DNA from 3 places in the Pseudoalteromonas sp. DY56-GL22 genome. Region 2 is predicted to be linked to each of the others. Evidence: predicted binding sites of a transcription regulator. Region 2 holds the regulator's gene; each other region holds the start of a gene.
What was found. The regulator sigma-54, encoded in region 2, starts transcription at its own class of promoters, with help from an activator protein. The targets are predictions, from matches to a motif close to GTTGGCACGNNNNTNGNNT.
Positions count from the first base shown of each region.

Region 1 (7,550 bases), on a different contig from region 2:
CGTTTTTGAGTGTGTTTTTAGTGATGATGTTCAGCGCTGTTTTTTGGCTGAGTCAACGTATTTTTGTAAAACCAATGACGCACTTAATGAATTACCTTGAGCAGCATGATGAAGGTAAACAAGCGTTAGTTCATTATCGTATTCCTGTCGATTGGCAGCCTTGGTTCAGCCGTGTAAAACGAGTGTTTAGCCGCAATGAAGAGCTCGTCCAATCATTACAAGAGGCGAATAAAGCGCTTGACTCTCAGGTACAGGTAAAGTCAAAACAATTGCGTCGTAGTATTGATGCGAAAGAACGTCACTTAGCGTTATTAAATACCATGCTCAATAACGTGCCGGATCTTATTTATTTTAAGAATATTGATGGCTCGTTTTTAGGCTGTAATAAAGCGTATGAAGGCTATATTGGTTTGCCACAAGAGAAGTTAGTAGGCCAGCAATTATGTGATATTAGCGATGATAACGGCGAGTTAAATGAACTTGAGAAGCAGGTTTTAAGAGACAAAAAAACGTATCAAACTCGTCTTTCAAATTATGAGAAAACTTACCTTTTTAGCATTGTGCCATTTTACAACGAGCACCAGCAATTTCTTGGTACCATGGCGATTGGTCGTGATATTACCGAGCAGTATAATGCACTGAATGCACTACAAAGCTCAGAAGCGAAATTGCGCAGTGCTATGGAGTACGCAGCGAATGGGGTGCTTCTGGTATCACTTGAAGATCAAGTGCTGCAAGCAAATAAAGCGGCACGAAAAATCTTTGCAATTGAAAACGTTAATGGCCTCGAGTTGACAAACTTATTTGCTGAGCAGTCTTATCAGACGTTGAAAAATACTCTGACAGAGCTGCTGCATGAGAAGAAAAAAGTTTATCACTTTAGTCTTGAGCAGCAAGAACAGCAGCGCTGGCTGCAAATTAGTGTGTCCCTAGTTTGGAATGCCGAGCAAACACCAGATTATTATGTTGTTCATGTACAGGATGTGACGGATTTAGTGCAAGCAAAAGATGATGCTGAGCGGGCAACGCTCGCTAAAAGCCGCTTTATTGCTAATCTCAGTCATGAAATACGCACACCACTCAATGCAGTACTAGGCTTAATTGATGTTATTGCATTGCAAGGGCTAACTGAGCATCAGCGCACTCATGCAGAGCAGGCAAAAACAGCAGCTAATAGTTTACTGACGCTTTTAAATCGAATGCTTGATTTTGCACGTGCCGAAAGTGCTCAACTGGAAATGAATAAAGCGCCTATGAGTTTATCTGATCTAATTGATTTTAGTCGAGGCGTGATCACTCCCTTATGCACAAATAAAGGCATTGATTTTATCATTGACCGTGACGAGAACATCAACGAATTCTTAATTGGCGACCAAATTTGTTTGCAGCAAGTATTAGCCAATTTATTGACAAATGCAGCCAAGTTTACTGAACAAGGCACAATAACTCTGTGTTTAGAGCTGATTGAAGAGTCTTTAGAGCAGCAACTAATTTGTTTTACAGTTAAAGATACAGGTATAGGTATAAATAAGGCTGATCAAGGGCGGTTATTTGATGCTTTTACGCAAGGAGATGAGTCTTTAACACGCTCTCATCAGGGGGTCGGTTTAGGTTTAGCGATTGTTAAATATGAAGTCGCTTTAATGGGCGGAGAGATAAAACTTGATAGTGAAAAAGGTAAAGGCAGCAAATTTAGTTTTTGCTTACAGCTAGATAAAGCATCAGGACCTACAAAAAGAGAATTAGTTTGTTTGCCTTCGAGTACTGACTTATCTGGACTTTTAGTACTTGCAGTTGATGATAATCCGCTTAATTTGAGCATCATTAAGAGTATTTTGGAGCAAATAGATATTACTGTCATTTGTGCTCTAAATGGTAAAAAAGGTATAGAAATTGCTAAAGAGATCAAGCCTGACGTAATTTTTATGGATATTCAAATGCCTGTGATGGATGGTTGCCAAGCGACGCGAATTATTCGTCAATTATACACCAAAGAGCAAATGCCGATATACGCGCTTACCGCTCATAGTGAGGCTGCAGATATTGAGCATTCAATTGCGGCAGGAATGAATAAACACCTAACTAAACCTATTGTTGCGAGTAAATTGTTTTTAGCAATGAGTGAGCTTAAAAACTCAAAAGAAGCTTTTTTTGATAAGGCTTTTATCTTATCTCAGTTTGGAAATGATAATAATTTAGTATTAACTATGTTGTCGAAGTTTGCGACTATGGCAGCAGAGCAGTTAATACAAATTTCTACATTAAAGACTACCGACGAGTTGATCCGCGTGGTGCATAATGTGAAAGGATCGGCTGGTAACCTTGGGTTTAAACGATTGTCAGCGTGCGCTCAGCATTGCGAGGCTACACTAAAAGCTAAAGGTGAACTTTCCGAACAATTAATTGATGAGTTGCAATGCCAAATAAAACAGGTTATTGCCTTTATCATCGAACAAGGATCTACTGATGTTGAAAAGAGCCAAGGTACTGATTGTTGATGACGATCCGTTAAACCGCTTGGTATTAGAAAAAACATTACAGCAAGACTATGATGTTTTTTGTGTTGAGAGTGGCGAAAAAGCACTGACGTTTCTAAAAACACAAAGTGTGGATCTGTTGATCTTGGATATTGTAATGCCAGGAATCGACGGCTATGAAGTACTCAACAAATTAAAAGAAAACGCAACGACAAGCATGCTACCGGTAATCTTTATCTCGGCAAATACTAGCCATGATGATGAAGCTAAAGGGTTAGAATTAGGGGCGATGGATTACATCACCAAACCTTTTAGTGCAGCGATCGTTCGTGCACGTGTGCGCAATCAATTAATGATCAAACAAAAAAATGACTTGCTTGAAATGCTCGCCTCAATTGATGGCCTAACAGAGATCCCAAACCGACGTTATTTAGATGAAAACTTAGCGCGAGAGTGGCGTCGTTGTCGTCGTGATCAAACACCATTATCAGTATTATTAATGGATGTTGATCACTTTAAACGTTACAACGATTGTTATGGTCACCGAGCAGGCGATGATTGTTTAAAACAAATTGCTCATGCCTTAGTTGGAGCATGTGAGCGAGGTAGTGACTTTGTTGCTCGTTATGGCGGTGAAGAGTTTGCAGCAGTACTTCCAAATACCTCTGCAAAAGAAGCTATGTCGTTTGCAAACAAATTACGTAATGCCGTTAATGAGTTAAACATTCCGCATAAAGCGTCACTAAATGCCGACCATGTCACAATTAGTATTGGTATTGCGACCACGGAAAATGGCCAGGTGTATGCAGAGCAAACATTACTTGAAGAAGCTGATTTAGGTCTTTATCAGGCAAAAGATGCTGGGCGTGATCAGATAGTATCGAGAATGATAGCTATGAGTGAACATAAGTAGGCAATAGCTGCCTACTTACAGAATTTAAATATGCAAGCTAGCCATTGCTAAGTGATTTATAAATCGTATCACCCACACCAATTAACTTATCATTTTTAAATACCAGTGGTGTACATTCGTCTTTAGTCATCTTGCCATCAGAGTGAATGCTATGGGTTGCATAGAATAATACTTGGTAAACATCATCACCTTGCTTTAATAACTCGGTAAAGTTAGGAGTATTTAGTTTGTTTAATACAGTTTGGTAGCTGGTATCTAATGCAAGGTTAGAAATCACTTCACGGTTATTTTTATGCTGCTTTTGCCAGCTAGATGAGCTACCAGCCCAATGTGTGTCTGCTTCACCGTCAGAAACAGCAATGACACAACCAGTTAAAAATGGTGCAGTTAGCGCGGCAATTAGAAGTGCTTTTTTCATGTTATTTTATCCCGTAGAAATTGTTTTATAGTTGTTCACTTAATTGCAAACTACTTGCCAAACTTATAAAAGTAAATTAAATCAGTTTCTTAGGTTGTTTTTAGGTAAAGAGCCAAGTAATAAATTACTAACTACTTAGCTCTATTGACTAATAAATTGCGATTTAGACCAACCTGTTACGCATCTCGCCTTGATTAAATGCTTGGATATTCAAAGCAATTTCGTTAACTAAACGCACGATAGATTCTTGGCTGGCCCAAGCAATATGCGGAGTAAGTAATAAGTTTGCGCCTTTATACTGTGCCAGCGGATTTGATTGCTCTGCAGGTTCTTTACTGAGTACATCAACACCAGCTCCGGCAATAACATTATTAGCTAATGCGTCAGCTAAATCGGCTTCATTGATAATCCCACCACGAGCAGTATTAATAATGATAGCTGTCGGTTTCATCATGCTTAATTCTGTCGCGGCGATTTGGTTGCGTGTTTCATCAGTAAGTGGGCAGTGAACACTAATAATATCTGCTGTGGTTAGAGCATCATTAAAACTAACACGACCTTCACGAGGTGCATGGCCTTTTCGTTCACTGATGATGACATTAGCACCGAAAGCACGCGCTACATCGGCAACGGCTTTACCTAGTGAACCGTAACCAATAATTGCCAATGTTTTGCCTGCAATTTCTTTAAAGCTGTAATCTAAACGGCAAAACATAGGACTTTGCTGCCATAAGCCTTGCTGGCAATCATTAATATATCTGTGAGTATTGCCCAGTAAGTTAGTGATGAGAGTAAAGGTGTGCTGCACCACGCTCGGTGTTGAATAGCCCGCGACATTGGTCACCGCAATGCTATGCTCTTTGGCTGCTATTAAATCAATGTTGTTAGTCCCTGTCGCTGCAACACATATTAATTTTAAATTAGGTAATTTGCTCATGGCGTGCTGATCAATCACCACTTTATTACTGATAACGATATCGGCATCTTGGCAGCGCTCAACAACCTGTTCTTTAGCGGTTAAATCGTAACAGGTTAATTTACCTAATTGCGCTAAAGCATCTAACGATGTGTTGGCTAATGTTGCTGCATCAAGGACAGTAATATTCATGTGCTTTCCTTTTTTAATTTATTGCTTGACCTTGGGGTGTACTCCAAGGTTTATAGTGAGCATAATAAATAAACGCTTCACAATGGAGACGGTGATGAAAATAGGTGAGTTTGCCCGTCAGTTGGGTGTCTCAACAGATACGCTACGGTACTACGAAAAGCATGGTTTGTTAACGCCTAGTTCGCGTTCAGACGTGGGATATCGTTTTTATTCTGAGAATGACCATAAACAAATGGCGTTTATTCTCAGAGCAAAGAATGTTGGCTTTAGTTTGGCTGAGATTAAAGAGTTGCTGCAAATTAAGTTTCATAAAGATCAGCATTCTTGTCATGAAGTTAAAGAAATGACGTTACAAAAACGTGACCTCGTTGCACAAAGAATTGCAGAGCTTACTCGCTTTTATGACTCACTTTCATTGTTGGCAGATAAATGTTGTGGCGGTGAAGAGCCTGCTGAAAACTGCTCAATACTAACGACGCTGGAGGATATCGATGGACTTACTCAATAATTTTTGGCATCTGTTTTTACTCTCAGCACCTTGGTTAATGCTGGGCTTATTCATAGCAGGTCTTCTCAATGTATATTTGCCTGCTAACTTTCTTAACCGGCATTTAGGCAAAGAAGGGTTGTGGACCACAGTTAAAGCAGCCTTTATAGGTGCTCCAATGCCCTTGTGCTCATGTGGTGTGATCCCAGCAGCCATTGGTTTAAGAAGAGCGGGGGCATCGAAAAGTGCCACCACCGCATTTTTAGTTTCAACCCCTGAAACAGGGGTCGATTCGGTTTCGGTATCTTATGTGTTGCTAGGCCCATTTATGGCGATAATACGTCCTATTGCCGCCGTGTGCAGCGCCATTGTGGCCGGCGTCTTAGTGGGGAAAGACAGTGAACTCCAACAAGTACAAAGTACAGAATCAGATAAAGAAAGTACTAAAGCAGACTCTTGTTGTAGTAGTAAACAGCCAAAGCCTGTGACCACAACGAGCTGTTGCAGTAAAGAGGCGCCAGCAAAGCCCGCACAAAGTTGTTGTAGTAGCAAGGAATCGCAACCAATACAGGAGCAGCAACAAAGTTGCTCAACAGAAAAAGCAGCGCCTATACAGAAAAGCTGTTGTAGCAGTGAGCAGCCAACCAAAGCCGTTGAAAGTCGTTTTAGCAAAATGAAACGCGCGGTGAGCTTTAGTTGCAATAAGCTGCTTGAAGACACCATGATTTGGCTAATGATCGGTTTATTCTTTGCAGCGCTTGTACAAACTTATGTACCAGAATCTTTTTTAAGCCAGTGGGGGAATGGCATCCTTGCTATGCTGGTGGTTATTTTAATCAGTATTCCTATGTATATTTGTGCAACTGCATCGACACCTATAGCGGCAGGTTTATTACTCAGTGGTGTATCTCCGGGGGCGGTGCTGGTGTTTATGTTAGCTGGGCCGGCAACCAATATCGCAACGCTTGGTGTCGTTGGTAAAGAGCTTGGCAAGCGAGCGGTATTTGCCTACCTAATAGGTGTGATTGGCACGGCACTGGCTTTTGGCTTTTTAACCGATTATTTAGTGGCGCAATATGGTTTTGTGGTAGCGCCGATGATGGGTGAAGAGCACGAGGTTCTACCTCATTGGTTAAGCCTTGCTGCAGGTATTGTGTTGGCAATTTTAATACTCAGATTGCTGTTAAAAATGGTATTAAAAAAATCCTCGCAAACTGGTAAGAGCATTGCTTAATTAATTGTTATAGATAAATATTTTATACATTGATTGGCATTTAATTTGGTTAACTATCGCGTCTCGGTTCGCATTTAAAATTGCCTGAGTTATAATCCGCCAATTATTTTTAACGGCACGCTCAGCGTGCCGTTTTTTAACTTAAGTAGTTTTTTAATGAGTGAAAGTGTGGATAAATACGCCGACATAAGACCTTACAATGATGATGAAGTAGCTGATTCAGTAGCGCGTTTGATTGCTGATAATGCCTTTGTAGATGTAATCGCTAAGTATAACCTACCGCGCTTTTTATCGAACTTCCCATTTATTACTCGCCCATTAGTGCGCAGTCAGCTGCGTAAAAAGTGGGGCAACACCGCATCGGTTGAGCAAGTTCAGCATGAAGTGGCTGATTATTTAAATAAACTAATCACCCGTACGACTTCAGAAGTAACGTTTTCGGGCATCGATAAACTAGACCCAAAACAAGCTTACTTATTTATCTCTAATCACCGCGATATAGTGCTTGATCCTGCGCTCGTTAATTGGGGCTTGTTCAAGCACAACATGCCGACAGTTCGTATCGCAATTGGTGATAACTTACTGCAAATTCCTTATATCACTGAGTTAATGCGTTTAAACAAGAGCTTTATTGTGAAGCGCTCAGCGAAAGCACCGAAAGAGATGCTAAAAGCGCTGTCGCAGCTGTCTGCTTATATTTATGACTCACTTGCTGAAGGCCACTCAATCTGGATAGCGCAAAAAGAAGGCCGAGCAAAAGACGGTTTTGACCAAACAGATCCTGCCCTGCTTAAAATGTTGCAATTACAAGGCCGCAAGCAGAAGAAAGAGTTTGCTGAATACGTACGCGAATTAAAAATTGTACCTGTGTCTATCTCTTATCAATACGAGCCATGCGCGATTGCTAAAGCGA
Region 1 covers NZ_JANHZR010000007.1:115,587-123,136, forward strand. The annotation lists gene NO991_RS15635 (ATP-binding protein) at 1-2,498, shown strand, start outside; gene NO991_RS15640 (diguanylate cyclase) at 2,467-3,390, shown strand; gene NO991_RS15645 (DUF3192 domain-containing protein) at 3,428-3,808, opposite strand; gene NO991_RS15650 (D-2-hydroxyacid dehydrogenase) at 3,972-4,916, opposite strand; gene zntR (Zn(2+)-responsive transcriptional regulator) at 5,011-5,424, shown strand; gene NO991_RS15660 (SO_0444 family Cu/Zn efflux transporter) at 5,408-6,637, shown strand; gene NO991_RS15665 (1-acyl-sn-glycerol-3-phosphate acyltransferase) at 6,794-7,550, shown strand, end outside.
Region 1: the regulator sigma-54 is predicted to act here: its motif matches at 3,852-3,870, upstream of NO991_RS15645 (DUF3192 domain-containing protein).

Region 2 (7,550 bases):
CCGACGATTTTGCACTTTCGCACCCTGGTGGCAGCTTAGGTAAACGTTTATTACTTACATTAGATGATGTGATGCACGCAGGCGACGCAACGCCAATCGTTAGCGAAACCCAAAGCATCAAAGATGCATTGATTGAAATGTCAGCCAAGGGCCTTGGTATGACCGCAGTGATTGGTGCAGATGAAAAGTTAGCCGGGTTATTCACTGATGGTGACTTACGCCGTATTTTAGAACAGCGCATCGATATCCATAGCACGGCAATTAGCCAAGTGATGACCCGTTCATGCACAACGGCTCGCCCTGACATGCTTGCGGCTGAAGCTTTAAATATTATGGAGCATAAACGTATTAATGGTTTAATTGTGGTGGATCAAAGCAACACACCAATTGGTGCCCTTAATATGCAAGACTTATTAAAAGCAGGAGTTCTCTAAGCAATGACATTCGCCGAACTATACCAGCCCCTGAGCCCTGATGTGAGTCAGCGTGCTCAAAAAATAAAACTATTAATCTGTGATATTGATGGTGTTTTTTCTGATGGTCGAATTTATTTGGGTAATAATGGCGAAGAGCTTAAAGCATTCAATACTAAAGATGGTTTTGGTATTAAAGCACTCATTAATAGTGGCTTTGAAGTGGCAGTGATTACTGGCCGCCATTCACAAATAGTTCAGCAGCGAATGACTAGCCTAACAGTTCAGCACATTTATCAGGGACAAGAAGATAAGCTGATTGCTTATCAAGAGTTAAAGGATAAACTGGGGCTGACAGATGAACAGATTGCCTATATTGGTGATGATGGTCCAGACTTACCAGTTATGGAAAAAGTTGGCTTTGCTGTCGCAGTAAACGATGCACACCCGCTTATCAAGAAGCTGGCTCATTACACCACATTATTACCGGGTGGCTTTGGAGCCGTGCGTGAATTAACTGATTTACTGATGTTAGAAAACGGCAAGCCGTTAACTAGCGATGGAACCAGCGCATGAATATAGCCCGTATTTTACTGAGTATTGTTTTTGTCTGTTGCATGGTGTGGTTATGGTACCCGTACTTTAACCAGTCAACTGATACAATAACTAGTGAAGACGAGATCATCGCAACACCTGATTACACTGCCGTTGCTCTAAAGCAAACAGCTTATGACGAGCAAGGTAAAATTAGTCATAAAGTGGCAGCTGCAAAAATGGAGTTGTATCAACAATTAGGGTTTACCTTTTTTGAACAACCTATTTTTACTATTTATAGCGATCAGCAAGTTTGGCAAGTAAGAGCCAAAGAAGCTACTTTATACGAAAATGATCAGCTGATTTTTGAAGGGGATGTAGTTGCTAAAAACTTAACCCATAACGGTATGATCGAAGACATAAAAGCAGAAAATATTAATGTCGACATTGATAAAATGACGATGTTTTCAAAGCAACCTGTAACACTAACAGGACCGAATTTAAAAATTACCGGTAAAGGCTTAAAAGCCGATTTAAAAGCCGAAATTGTTGAGTTAACTAACCATACACGAACCATATACTATGACCAATAAACTGAAGAAATTACTCCTGATCCCAAGCTTATTGATTGCCTTTTCGGGCGCAGCTGCCGAGCAAACAGGCGCTCAAATTAGCATTAGCTCAGATCGCCAAGTCGGTAAACTAAAAGATGGCGTTGGCATATTCGAAGGTAACGTAGAGATCGTGCATGGTGATCGTCGCATTACAGCAGAGCGACTTGAGGCACATGGCGGTGACACCGAAGGTACAGTCGAATTAATTATCGCTACAGGCAAACCAGCTTACTTCGAAGAAAAGCAAGCTGATGGTACCGTGATGAGCGCCAGCGCCGAAGAAGTTCGTTATGATGTTGCGAAACGCTTCTTAACACTCAATGGCGAAGCTGAAGTCACTCAAGCGGGTCAAAAAGTAACGGCAAAAAGCATTACCTATGATATGGCTCAACAGCTGATCAGCGCAGAAAAAGACGAAAACTCAACAGATCGTGTACACACTATTTTAGTGCCTGTAGAAAATAAAAAAGACGATAAAGGCCAACCATGAGCACATTAAAAGCAGAGCTTTTAGCTAAAAGCTACAAAGGCCGCCAAGTGGTTAAAAATGTCGGTCTTGAAGTTGAAGCGGGCAGTATTGTTGGCTTGTTAGGGCCAAATGGTGCAGGTAAAACCACCACCTTCTATATGATTGTAGGCCTCGTACCAAGCGACAAAGGAAAAATAAGCATCGATGATAACGATATCACGCTTTTGCCAATGCACAGCCGTGCGCGCTTAGGTATTGGTTATCTACCACAAGAGTCGTCTATTTTTCGAAAATTAACAGTTTACCAAAACTTGATGGCCATATTAGAGACCCGCAAAGATCTTAACAAAACAACGCGCGAAGAGACGCTTAACAACTTATTAGATGAATTTAGCATTCAACATATTCGCGATAGCCAAGGTATGGCACTGTCAGGTGGTGAACGACGCCGCGTTGAAATTGCACGTGCATTAGCCGCTAATCCTAAATTTATCCTTTTAGATGAGCCTTTTGCTGGTGTTGATCCTATTTCGGTGTTAGATATAAAGAAAATTATTGAGCACCTAAAAAATCGTGGTATTGGTGTACTTATTACTGACCATAATGTTCGAGAAACCCTTGATGTTTGTGAAAAAGCCTACATTGTTTCTCATGGGGAGCTAATTGCATCAGGCACACCTGAGCACGTATTAGCTGACCAAACTGTACGTGATGTTTATCTAGGCGAGCAATTCAGGCTGTAACCATTACGCCACCGACTAGAGCATCTGCTAGACTTATACAATGACAATAAATCGATAACAGTGTCCTCACCGTTACCGATAACTTAAAAAGGATTGTTAGGGATACATGAGGCAATCATTACAGCTGCGCATGGGCCAGCAACTTACAATGACTCCACAACTGCAACAAGCCATTCGCTTGTTGCAGCTCAGTACATTGGATCTCCAGCAAGAAATTCAAGAAGCGCTTGATAGTAATCCTCTGCTTGAAGTGGAAGAAGCGGATTACAACGAAGAAAGCATCGGTAAGAATGAGCAAAAAGCGGAGTCTGACGATGTACAAGTCAGCGCGTCTGCCGACGAAGCACCTAGCGAATTCGAGCAAGAAAGCAGTGATGCTCTGAGTAAGGATACGGTTAGCGATGACTTAGCTATGGATGTTACGTGGGATGAGTACATGAGTGCCGCCCCATCAACATCGTCTGGGCCAATGCCTGAAGACGAGTCTATTTACCAAGGTGCTTCAACAGAAACACTGCAAGAATATTTAATGTGGCAACTACAGCTCACACCATTTAGTCCTACCGATGAAGCGATTGCCGTTGCCATCGTTGAAGCTATCGATGACTCAGGTATTTTAACGGTTAGCTGCGAAGATATTGTCGAAAGCTTTAATCAAAATAATGATGAAGAAGAAATCGAACTCGATGAAGTTGAAGCTGTCTTAAAAAGAATACAGTTATTCGATCCAGTTGGTATCGGCGCGCGAAGTTTACAAGAGTGCCTGTGTATACAACTTCGTCAATTCGATGCCAATACGCCATATTTAGCTGAAACTAAAATGGTTTTATCTGAGCATATCGAATTATTAGCAAGTCGCGACTATCGCACTTTAATGAAAAAGACTAAGCTTAAAGAAAACGAGCTTAAAGAAGTGATGACGCTCATTCACAGCTTAAATCCTAAGCCTGCGGATAGCATAGTACGCGAAGAATCTGAGTACGTCATACCCGATGTATCAGTGAAAAAAGTGAAAGGCCGCTGGGTAGTCGAGTTAAACCCAGATTGTATGCCAAAAATTAGAGTGAATAGCCAATATGCAGCGATGTCTCGCTCTGTTAAATCAAGTAGCGACAGCCAATTTATTCGTTCTCACTTACAAGAAGCAAAGTGGTTTATTAAGAGCTTAGAAAGCCGTAACGATACTTTACTAAAAGTGACCAACTGTATCGTGCAACAACAGCAAGCTTTCTTTGAACATGGCCCAGAGGCAATGAAGCCAATGGTGCTAAACGATGTCGCTGAAATGGTCGAAATGCATGAATCGACGATTTCTCGGGTTACAACACAAAAATATATGCATACCCCAAGGGGAATTTTTGAGTTGAAATATTTCTTCTCAAGCCATGTCAGCACCGAAAATGGTGGTGAGTGCTCTTCTACAGCAATTCGCGCTTTAATCAAGAAGTTAGTTGCTGCAGAAAACTCGGTTAAACCATTGAGTGATAGCAAAATTGCAGATATATTGGCTGAGCAAGGAATTAAAGTAGCTAGACGTACAATTGCAAAATATCGTGAGTCTCTAGCAATACCTCCGTCTAATCAGCGTAAAAGTCTGATTTAGACGTTTTACATAGAAGGAAAATGCTTATGCAACTAAATTTAACTGGTCGCCACGTAGAAGTCACTGATTCATTAAGAGACTATGTAAACACTAAGTTCGCAAAACTAGAAAGGCATTTTGATCATATTAATAATGTTCATGTCATTTTAGATGTAGAAAAATTAAGCCAAAAAGCAGAAGCAACTTTACATGTAAACGGAGGCGAGTTGTTCGCTTCTACAGAACATCAAGATATGTACGCAGCAATTGACTCATTGATCGATAAACTTGATCGCCAAGTCATTAAGCATAAAGAGAAATTAGCTCGACATTAAATTATGAAACTTAGTTCACTTACTAATCAGGACTGCAGCAAAGCTGCGGTCCTTTTTAATAGCAAAAAAAGAATTCTTGAGTATATTAGCGAGTTAGCTCACCAGCAGTTTCCTCATTTATCTCAACAAGATATCCTAGATGCTTTTCTGAACAGGGAAAAGTTAGGTAGTACAGGTATCGGCCGAGGAATAGCTATTCCCCACGGTCGAATGAGTGGTGCTGATGAACCTCATGCATTTATTATTGTCAGTGAATCTCCCATCAATTTTGATGCGATAGACAATCGTCCCGTTGATATTTTTGTGGCACTCATCGTACCAGATGGCGATTGCCAGTTGCACTTGAAGACCTTGTCAACAATTGCTGATAGACTTAAAGATAAAGATTTTTGTAAACAGTTGCGAAGTGCTACAAGCGATCAGCAACTATTTCAAGTAATTGCATCAGAGGCATAAATGGAATTAATAATTATCAGCGGTCGCTCAGGCTCGGGCAAATCGGTCGCTTTACGAGTTCTTGAAGACTTAGGCTACTACTGTGTTGATAATATTCCTGTCAACCTACTGCCTTCGCTCGTGCGAAGTGTTTCTGATAATTATGACAAAATTGCCGTCAGTATCGACGTACGTAACTTACCGAAAGAGCAGCAAGAGTTTAATGATATTCTTGAGTACCTGCCAGGTTTTGCTAACCCAACACTATTCTACCTAGATAGTGATGATCAAACCCTAATCAAGCGTTTTTCTGAAACTCGCCGTTTGCATCCATTATCGATTGATTCTTTACCGCTTGATCTTGCCATTAAACAAGAAAAAATCCTGCTTGATGTGCTGATCACCCGCGCTGACTTTATGATTGATACCACTGATTTGAGTGTTCATCAGTTAGCAGAATCAATTCGTGAAAAGATTTTAGGTAAGAAAGATAAAAAACTGATTATTACGTTTATGTCGTTTGGTTTTAAGCATGGCATTCCAAAAGAAGCTGACTACGTTTTTGATGCACGCTTTTTACCGAACCCACACTGGGAGCCTGATTTAAAGCCACTAACCGGCCTCGATCAGCCTGTCAGGGATTATTTAGCTAGCCACAGCATAGTGCAAAAGTTCACTTGGCAGATTCAAACCTTTGTACAGACTTGGTTGCCACATCTAGAGCGCAACAACCGCAGTTACCTAACCATTGCAATTGGTTGTACAGGAGGCCAACACCGTTCTGTTTACTTAGCGCAAACAATTGGTGAAAGCTTTTCTAAAACTCATGCTAATGTAAAAATTCGCCACCGCGAACAAGATATCTAACTAGGCACCAACAATGCACGCTGAAGATACCTTTTTAATTCAAAACAAACTTGGCTTACATGCTCGCGCTGCGACTGTTTTAGCGCAACTAGCACTGCAATTTGATGCCAAAATTACACTTTTTCAAGATGAGAAAGAAGCTGAAGGCGACAGCGTGTTAGCGTTAATGCTCCTTGAAAGTAGTCAAGGAAAAGAGGTTCGTGTTGTATGCGAAGGTCCTGACGCTGACGCTGCATTAACGGCAATCGGCGAATTAATTGCGCAACGCTTTCACGAGCAAGAATAGCATTTGCTAAGACTTCAAGGTTTACGGTAAACTTACTTCGGATATTTAAAATTCCCTTTAAATATCCTACTTTTATATCGCTCGCTTTTCTAAATTACAAAACTCTTAATAAATTTATCGCAGTGCGACGATATCTCTGCAAATACACTACAAAGCAACTATGCTGTATTTGCATAGCCTATTTAAACTTTTTTCAGTTGTAAGGACGCCAATGCCAGAAGCCTTTGAACAAGATTACCCACTACAACAACTCAAACAAGTGACCAAGTCACTCAATAGTGGTCAATTTGTTCAAGTGCGCGGCATGTTAGCCAAAACGGCACCTTGTGATACAGCCCTTTTACTTGAGTCTTCTCCCCATAAAATTCGTCGTATGCTTTGGCAGCTGGTTGACCCAGATGTCCGTGGTGATGTTCTAGAGGAACTCTCTGAAGATGTACGTCTTGGCATTATTGCCCAGATGGAGCCTGAGCACATTGCTGCTGCTACAGAAGATATGGACGACGATGACTTAGGTGAGGTTTTACGTAGTCTTCCTGATACCGTATATCAAGACGTTGTTAGCGCAATGGACTCGCAAGATAGAGAAAGGGCAACTCAAGCGCTTTCTTATCAAGAGCGCTCAGCCGGTGCCCTGATGAACAGCGATACGGTAACCATTCGTCCAGATGTTACCCTAGATGTAGTTTTACGCTATTTACGCTTACGAGGTGAGCTACCAGAGGGTACCGATGACTTATATGTAGTTGATAAGCATAACTGCTTTTTAGGCGCGCTTTCATTAACTACATTGCTGACCAGTCCTTCAGATAAAATTGTTCGTGATTTAATGGATGAAGACTGTGAGTCAATCCTAATCTCTATGGATGAAAGTGATGTAGCGCAACTGTTCGAGCGTCACAACTGGATTTCAGCCCCTGTTGTGGATGATAACGCTCACTTGCTTGGTCGTATTACCATCGATGATATCGTTGACGTAATCCGTGAAGATGCAGAGCACAGCATGCTAAGCCTCGCTGGTCTTGACGACGAAGAAGATACCTTTGCGCCAGTGCTAAAAAGTTCGCAGCGTCGCTCTATTTGGCTTGGGGTTAACTTATTAACCGCATTGTTAGCAGCCATTGTGGCAAGCTTTTTCGAAAACACCTTAGCAATCTTGCCTATTTTAGCGGTACTCAATGGTATCGTCCCTTCAATGGGGGGTGTTGCGGGTAGCCAAACCCTAACTCTGGTTATTCGTGGTATAGCGGTTGGTCATATCAACCAAACCAA
Region 2 covers NZ_JANHZR010000015.1:14,401-21,950, reverse strand. The annotation lists gene NO991_RS19890 (KpsF/GutQ family sugar-phosphate isomerase) at 1-434, shown strand, start outside; gene kdsC (3-deoxy-manno-octulosonate-8-phosphatase KdsC) at 438-989, shown strand; gene lptC (LPS export ABC transporter periplasmic protein LptC) at 986-1,540, shown strand; gene lptA (lipopolysaccharide transport periplasmic protein LptA) at 1,530-2,051, shown strand; gene lptB (LPS export ABC transporter ATP-binding protein) at 2,048-2,773, shown strand; gene NO991_RS19865 (RNA polymerase factor sigma-54) at 2,880-4,376, shown strand; gene hpf (ribosome hibernation promoting factor) at 4,403-4,690, shown strand; gene ptsN (PTS IIA-like nitrogen regulatory protein PtsN) at 4,694-5,146, shown strand; gene rapZ (RNase adapter RapZ) at 5,147-5,992, shown strand; gene NO991_RS19845 (HPr family phosphocarrier protein) at 6,006-6,278, shown strand; gene mgtE (magnesium transporter) at 6,490-7,550, shown strand, end outside.

Region 3 (7,550 bases), on a different contig from region 2:
CAGAGAGCTTTGCCGTTTTACTACCAATAATGCCCCAAACAAGACGTGTAATAATAAGCGCTAGAGTGAAGTAGCCTGCAGTAAAATGCAGCTCCAACATACCTTCTTCAGCACTAAAATAGAGGGTTGCGATGGCGGCAACTAATAACCAATGGAAGCTTCTTATAAAGCCATCCCATACTTTAACTTTTGACATTGTAACTTTCCCTTTAAAAGATGCTAATGATTTCAGCAACAGGCTCGGCTATACATTATTGCAAACTTCAGTTATTTTGACACACCTCTATTTCAGCTGTTTTGATCTGAGCCATAACAACAAACATGAGCGATAAGATGCATAAATCAACAATAAGAGCCTTACTAAAAGGTTTTTTCGACATGCTCCCCTTATGCCTTGCGGTGTTACCTTGGGGAATTTTATGTGGCTCGTTAGCAGTTCAAAATGGCTTCAGTGCCCTAGAAACACAAGCTATGTCGTTGTTGGTATTTGCAGGTTCAGCACAGCTCGTTGCGATTGAATTAATGGCCGGCAATACGCCGCTTTTAACTATTTTATTTACCACACTCATTATTAGCTCACGGCACTTTTTATATGGTTTAGCTATTCGCCACAAAGTCATAGATCAACCCTTTCGTTGGCGACTGCCAGTGAGTTTTGTACTAACCGATGAATTATTTGCTTTTTCGCACCATCGCAAAGCGTACCGAACGAAAGTACGCCTTATTTATGCACTCAGTGCCGGTTTTAGTTTTTATATTGCATGGAATATCTGGACCTTGCTAGGTATTGTCGCAGGAAGCCTCCTTCCCGATTTAACACACCTAGGTCTTGATTTTGCCATCGCTGCCACGTTTATTGCTTTAGTTATTCCGGGTGTAAAGAACTTTGCAACACTGGCTACTGTGATCACCGCAGGCGTTGTTGCAACGCTATTAAAAAGTCAGGGCTTTCAACTTTGGCTTGTCACCGCGGCTCTTATCGCTATGACAGTGGGTTATCTAATTAGTCGCTGGCAAGCAAAAGAGGAGCATACACAATGATGATCACCATTTTATTAATGGCGTGTATCACCTTCTTCACACGTTACTTATTTTTACACCGCGCATTACCATTTAAAGTTGGCCCGAAAATGCAGCAATTTTTAAGTTTTAGCGCCCCTGCCGTACTCACCGCAATTTGGGTGCCCATTGTGTTTATTAATGACGAAGGGATAAATCTAGATTGGCAAAATCCTTACCTAAGTGCTGCTGTTGTGTCTGTTATCGTGGCCTATAAAACACATAACATATACTATACAACACTGGCAGGAATGGGATTATTTATAATTTTAAGTTAGCTGCGATGCTTATCCCCAAGTAAGAAAAGCCGCTGATTAAAATTTACCCTTTTAGAAAAATGCCAAGCAAGTTAGAATCAATGCAACAATAATAAAAAGTTATCACTATGAGCGAATTTCACCAACTCTCAGCTACCAGCCTACAAGGCCAATCCGTTGACTTTTCTGATTTTGAAAACAAGGTCGTACTTGTTGTAAACACTGCAAGTAAATGTGGCTTCACTCCACAATATGAAGGCTTACAAGCACTGCATGAAAAGTATCATGAGCAAGGCTTAGTAATAATTGGTTTTCCTTGTAACCAATTTGGTAAACAAGAGCCTGGGGACGCGAAGGAAATTAAAGAAGGCTGCCTCATTAACTACGGCGTTAGCTTTTTAATGATGAGCAAAGTCGATGTGAATGGCGAACATGCTCACCCTGTTTTTAGATACCTAAAATCAGAGTTACCGGGGTTTATCACCCGCAAAATAAAATGGAACTTCACCAAATTTTTAATTGGTAAAGATGGCAAAGCAATTAAGCGATATGCGCCACTCACAAAGCCTGAACAGCTCGAATCAGACATCGCAGCTGCACTGGGCAAATAACAAAGTCTAAAAGCAATAAAGAGGCAAATTGCCTCTTTATCTAAATTTATGCTTAGTCGTTCAAGTACTCGTCAAAGTCGTCATCGCCTAAGTTTCTACGCAAGCGTTTTTGTTCAAGATAGTCTTCCAACTTCTTCTTAACGCGTTGCTTTTTCTTGTCGTGTTGATTACGCCCGACCATTTCGTACTCGTCTTCAACAAAATCGTCATCTAGCGCGTCATAACTAAATGTCTTACCCACAACCCACTCCATAAAGTGTTTGAGACCAATTCTTGAGATTAAAATTTGCTCGATGAATTGGCAAAGATTAAAAAGCTCAGTAGTAATTTAGTATCTAAAAAACCACCAAAATAAAGCCATACACCCATGCTAAATAGGTCATATGTCAATATTGTGAATAAATAGCGCTAAATTTGATTTCTGAAAAGTGAGAGTTTTTTATCGTTTCGATAAGAGTCATTTATGCATGTGTATTTTTTAGTTAATTTGACTAAAAAGTGGTTAAAAAATTATTGACCGCAATTTTCAAAAAATCATAAAAACACATCAAACCATTGAATTAATTGAACTTATAAATTATGGCATTCAATTTGATTATGTATTTGTGTCATTTCAAACAGGAAAGAAAAAAATGAAAAAGTTATTGTTAGTAAGTTCTTTATTTATCGCTACCAGCGCAATGGCTCATAACGATAATGATACAAATATTTCATTCAGCGGTGAGCAGTGTGATGTTGAATTTATAAATGATGTACGCATCACACCAAGCGAGTTAGAAGTATACACAGCCGATAATCGCACTATGAAAATCATCGATCAGCACACTTTATATATCGATGGTCAAGGCGTATCGCTTGATGCTTCACAACAGCAAGCAATTGCAGATTACTCAGACAGCTTACGCAGCCAACTTCCTGAAGTCGCCAATATCGCACTTGATGGCGTAAAAATAGCAGGCGTAGCAATTGAAGAAGTATCAAATGCTTTCAATATTGATGGCCTAAACGACATTTCAGAATTAATGGACGATATCAGTGTAGAAGTGCAAAACGCCTTCTATCAGCAAGGTGTGTTTACCATGGGTCAGCAAAATTTCGAAAAATTTGGCCAAAACTTTGAAGACCAATTCGATGAGCAAATTGAATCGGCTGTCGAGTCAGCCATGATGCAATCGATGGGCAGTATTTTAATTGCGCTAGGTTCTGAGCTTTTAGGTTCAGGTGGCGACATGGATGAATTTGAACAACGTATGGAAAACATGGGCGCACAAATCGAAGCACGCGTAGAAACACAGGCAGCTCAACTTGAAGAACGTGCAGATGCATTATGCGGCAGCTTTGCTGATATCGCTCATAAAGAGCAAGAGTTAGTGGTGCTAGTACCAGAGCTAAAAGAGTATCAACTATTTACTTTCAAACAGAACGCAGAGTAATGAATTAACATCCCTGAACCAAAACACTTGGTCCTTTCGCGCAGAGCTTGCTCTGCGCTTTTTTATTTTTTGGCCAGCACAGTCAGTTGCGATAACGTTTTAATCGCCTGCTCTAAATTTTCAGACCAAGGCAAGCCATAACTTAAACGAAAACAGCTACGGTATTTTTTACCCGCTGAGAATATCAACCCTGGAGTAATACTGATCCCCGCCTCAAGTGCCAAATGGAATAACTTTACCGCATCATATTGGCTACCAAGGTCAACCCAGATAACACAGCCCCCTTGCGGGTTACTTATACGCGCACAATTTGGCATATATTGCTGCAGGCACCAAATCATTCTTTCTTTGTTGGTACTTAAGCGCTGTCTAAGCAAACGAATGTTACGGTCGTACTCACCGCTGGCTATAAACTCATACAAGGTCCACTGGTTTATAAGTGGCGCAGAGCAACTAAGCGCGCGTTTGTGTCGCCTTGCTTGTTCTGCAAACTTACCGGCAATGATCCAACCAATGCGGTAACTAGGTGCGGCTGTTTTTGAAAACGACGCGCAGGTGATCACTAAGCCCTTTTTTGAATAGGCCTGTGCAGGCGTCGCACGCTTTGCTGTAAAATGTAAGTCGCCATATACATCATCCTCAATAAGTACCACGTCGCGCTGCTCTAAAAGTGCCACTAATTGCTCACGCTTGGCATCAGGCATAAAGCTGCCAACAGGATTATTTAATGAGGTAGAAAACACACAGGCTTTTATATCATGTTCATCGAGTGCTTGAGCCAAGTCATCTAACCATATTCCTTCATCAGGACACAGCGGTATTTCCAGTGCCTTTAAACCTAAGCTTTCAATTAACTCGATAATGCCAAAATAACAAGGCGACTCGATAGCAATAACATCACCGGGTTTAGCGACACACTTAAGGGCAATCGCCAGCGCCTCTTGAGCACCATTGGTGATCACTAATTCATCGCTATCAACCCCAATACCAAAGTCCAGATAGCGATGAATGAGTTGTTTTTTAAGTGGCGCAAAGCCATCCATCGGCCCGTAATTAATTGCCGATGCGCCAGCTAATGTCATGACTCGGCGCATTGTTCGTGCCAGTGCTTTATCTGTCGGTGCAGCAGCCACAGGGTTGGCGATACCAAATGGCACCACATTAGCTTTGTGGATAGCGCTGTAGACTTGCTCAATCAAGCCTTGCTTATTGACTGTGGTAGGCTCTCGACTGAGCCTAACTCGCTTTGGTCGAGACTGATTTAACTGTGATGACTTTAAAAAGTACCCTGACTTTTCTCTGGCTTCGATCAGCCCTTGCCCTTCAAGTAATTGATACGCTTGCTTTACAGTAGGAATACTGATGTTGAGCTTGTCTGCCATTTTTCTGAGCGAAGGTAACTTTTCACCCGGTAATAACGAACCTTGCAAGCAAAGATCTCTAACTAGCTGAATAACTTGTTGATATAAGAACTCACTGTTACTACGACTGATAACTTGTGACATAGCCCACCAAACTGTATAGGTTGCATTTCTAGTTTTCTGTATATGTTAAGTATACAGAAGAGGATTAAAATGAACATACTTTCAATTTTTGGGTACTAACTATGAAAAGCGCCGCTCTCTACCTTGCTACAGTACTGATCTGGGGATCGACTTGGCTAGCTATTGAGTTTCAACTGGGTGATGTTGCTGTTGAGGTCTCTTTATTTTATCGCTTTGCCATTGCAGCCATTTTAATGTGGGCCTTTGTGCTGGTAAAAAAACTCCCTATGCAATATTCACTGCGCGATCACGGATTTTTTGCATTATTGGCTTTATTTAACTTTGGTTTAAATTATTTAGTGCTGTATTGGGCGCAGAACTATCTCACCTCAGCAATGGCCTCAATTGCCTTTTCGATGTTGCTATTAATGAACATTATTAACACCCGCTTGTTCTTCGCAAAACCAATTGCGAAACGAATTTACTTTGGTGCTTTACTCGGTGTAATGGGTATTGCCAGCTTGTTTTGGCCACAAATTCAGCAATTCGACTTGAGTAATGGTGCGTTGGTCGGGTTACTACTTGCGCTGTCTGGGACCTTTGTGGCTTCATTGGGGAATATGGTCAGTGTTCGAAACTCTCAGCGTAATATTGGCGTACTTCAAGGCAATGCCTGGGGTATGTTATACAGCGCTTTAGGGCTAGCAGCTTATGTTTTAGTAAGCAACGTTGAGCTGACATTGAATGCCCCAACCAGCTATTGGGTATCGCTCTTCTATTTAGCAGTATTTGGTACCGTAATCGCATTTGCTTGTTACTTCGCGCTACTTAAAAATATCGGCCCTGAGCGAGCAAGCTATGTAATCGTATTATTCCCACTGGTTGCAGTGGTCTTAAGTACTTTATTTGAAGGGTTTGAATGGCAAGCAAATACCTTTATGGGTTTTAGCCTAGTGTTATTCGGTAATGCTATCGTGCTGACTCCAACTCGACAAATTAAAGCATTTTTTGCTGCACGTAATCTGCAGCAAAAAAGCTCCGTCCCCAGTTAGAAGTGACTATGTCGCCTCTAACACCAAGCGCTGGCAAATTTTGCCGGCGCTTTTTTATGGCACATGAAAACGAAGTGCTTGTTTGTGAATCTTAACTTTAGCCGGAGTAAAACCAACGAGCTCACCATCGGCTTCTATAGCCAGTCCTTTCGTGGTGATCTCGGCAGTCGTTAACTGGGTATATTCCAGCGCGTGCAAACTATGATGCTTTACGAGCAGTAAATACAAAAAGCTGATCAGGTTTTTCAATAAACCGCCAGCTGGCATGCAGTAGCAATCAAGCTGACCATCATTTAACTTTGCCCGAGGGGCAATTTTTAAGCCACCACCAAAGTAATGATGATTAGCAAAAATCGTCGCTAAATTACTGTAGTTGAGTGCTTTACCATTAAACTCCCCCTTAAGTGAGCGTGCCCGAAATGAAAATAGCTGTTTGATGCCCTGCCAAGTGTAGCCAAACGAGCTGAAACTTCCGGCTTTATTTAGTTGCGTCACGACTTCAGCGTCAAACCCTATTCCCGCCACATTAATAAAATAGCGCTGATTGATTTGTCCAACATCGATTAATTCTGTACGGCTATTAAAAACAGCCTCATACCAAGCCTGTTTTTTACACGTAAAGCCACGCGCAAAATCATTTCCTGTGCCTGCTGGAATTAACGCGATAGAACAGCGACTCGACATTAATGCATTAACGGCTAAATGCAGCGTCCCATCACCACCAATCACCACAACTTGACTCTGGTTTTTAGCCAAATGCGCAATATCAGCGCAATCATTCTCAAACTTGCCTGTGGTTAAATACAATTCAGGCTCAATCTGTCTTTTTTTACATTCTTTTAGTAGCCAATCAACACTGTTTTTATGATTTTTTTTGTCACTTGGCTTTATTATTATCAACATCAACGGTTACTTCTTTTCTTACATGGCAAAAACACCACGCTCGTTCAAATTATATTAATCTGAATAATTAGTCACTTTCTCACTCTAAAAACGCATAAATAAAAACACCAAAAGCTAAAAACCTTTATTTACTTATACTTCAACGCAAACACAATTGCATAAGCATGCAGCGCAATGTGTATTTAAAAACTTAACTCCATGTTAATAAAAGACTTTAGGATTAGAAAAAGTTATCCGACAGACTCAATTTTTATCGTTTTATTTTTATTCAGTTTGATTGCAAAATACTCACGTTTTCAACCAAACACAACCCGGAGCAAAGTAATGAACCCAATTAATACATTAAACCAAAACGCTGCAACTCATGTTGCCGTAAAACCAACAAACCGCAAAGCAAAAATGTTGGCAAAACTAAATCGCTACGGCAAAAAGTTAGCTCTTGGCGGCGCAGTACAACACAAGTAATCCCCAACCATGGTTACTTTATCGGTGCAGTAAACACCCAACCACTAACGAAGATCCTTCTTTAGCTCCTCTGTTTACTGCCCCAACCCCCTTCTTTTAAGTTAAAAACAGCAAATAATTAAACCTTTTTACAAAAAACACCCTCTTTACGCTCAAAAAACAAGCAAACAAACTTTTTCCTATTTACACAGCCGATTCAGCTAAGTATTATTCTCGCATCACGATGTGGAGAGATGGCAGAGTGGTCGAATGCACCGGTCTTGAAAACCGGCAGGGGTTTGTAGCC
Region 3 covers NZ_JANHZR010000011.1:17,433-24,982, reverse strand. The annotation lists gene NO991_RS18465 (cytochrome b/b6 domain-containing protein) at 1-196, opposite strand, end outside; gene NO991_RS18460 (AzlC family ABC transporter permease) at 334-1,041, shown strand; gene NO991_RS18455 (AzlD domain-containing protein) at 1,038-1,337, shown strand; gene NO991_RS18450 (glutathione peroxidase) at 1,445-1,927, shown strand; gene NO991_RS18445 (PA3496 family putative envelope integrity protein) at 1,980-2,168, opposite strand; gene NO991_RS18440 (YggN family protein) at 2,560-3,360, shown strand; gene NO991_RS18435 (PLP-dependent aminotransferase family protein) at 3,423-4,865, opposite strand; gene NO991_RS18430 (DMT family transporter) at 4,967-5,896, shown strand; gene NO991_RS18425 (diacylglycerol kinase family protein) at 5,951-6,799, opposite strand; gene NO991_RS18420 (hypothetical protein) at 7,124-7,264, shown strand; tRNA gene NO991_RS18415 (tRNA-Ser) at 7,492-7,550, shown strand, end outside.
Region 3: the regulator sigma-54 is predicted to act here: its motif matches at 2,506-2,524, upstream of NO991_RS18440 (YggN family protein).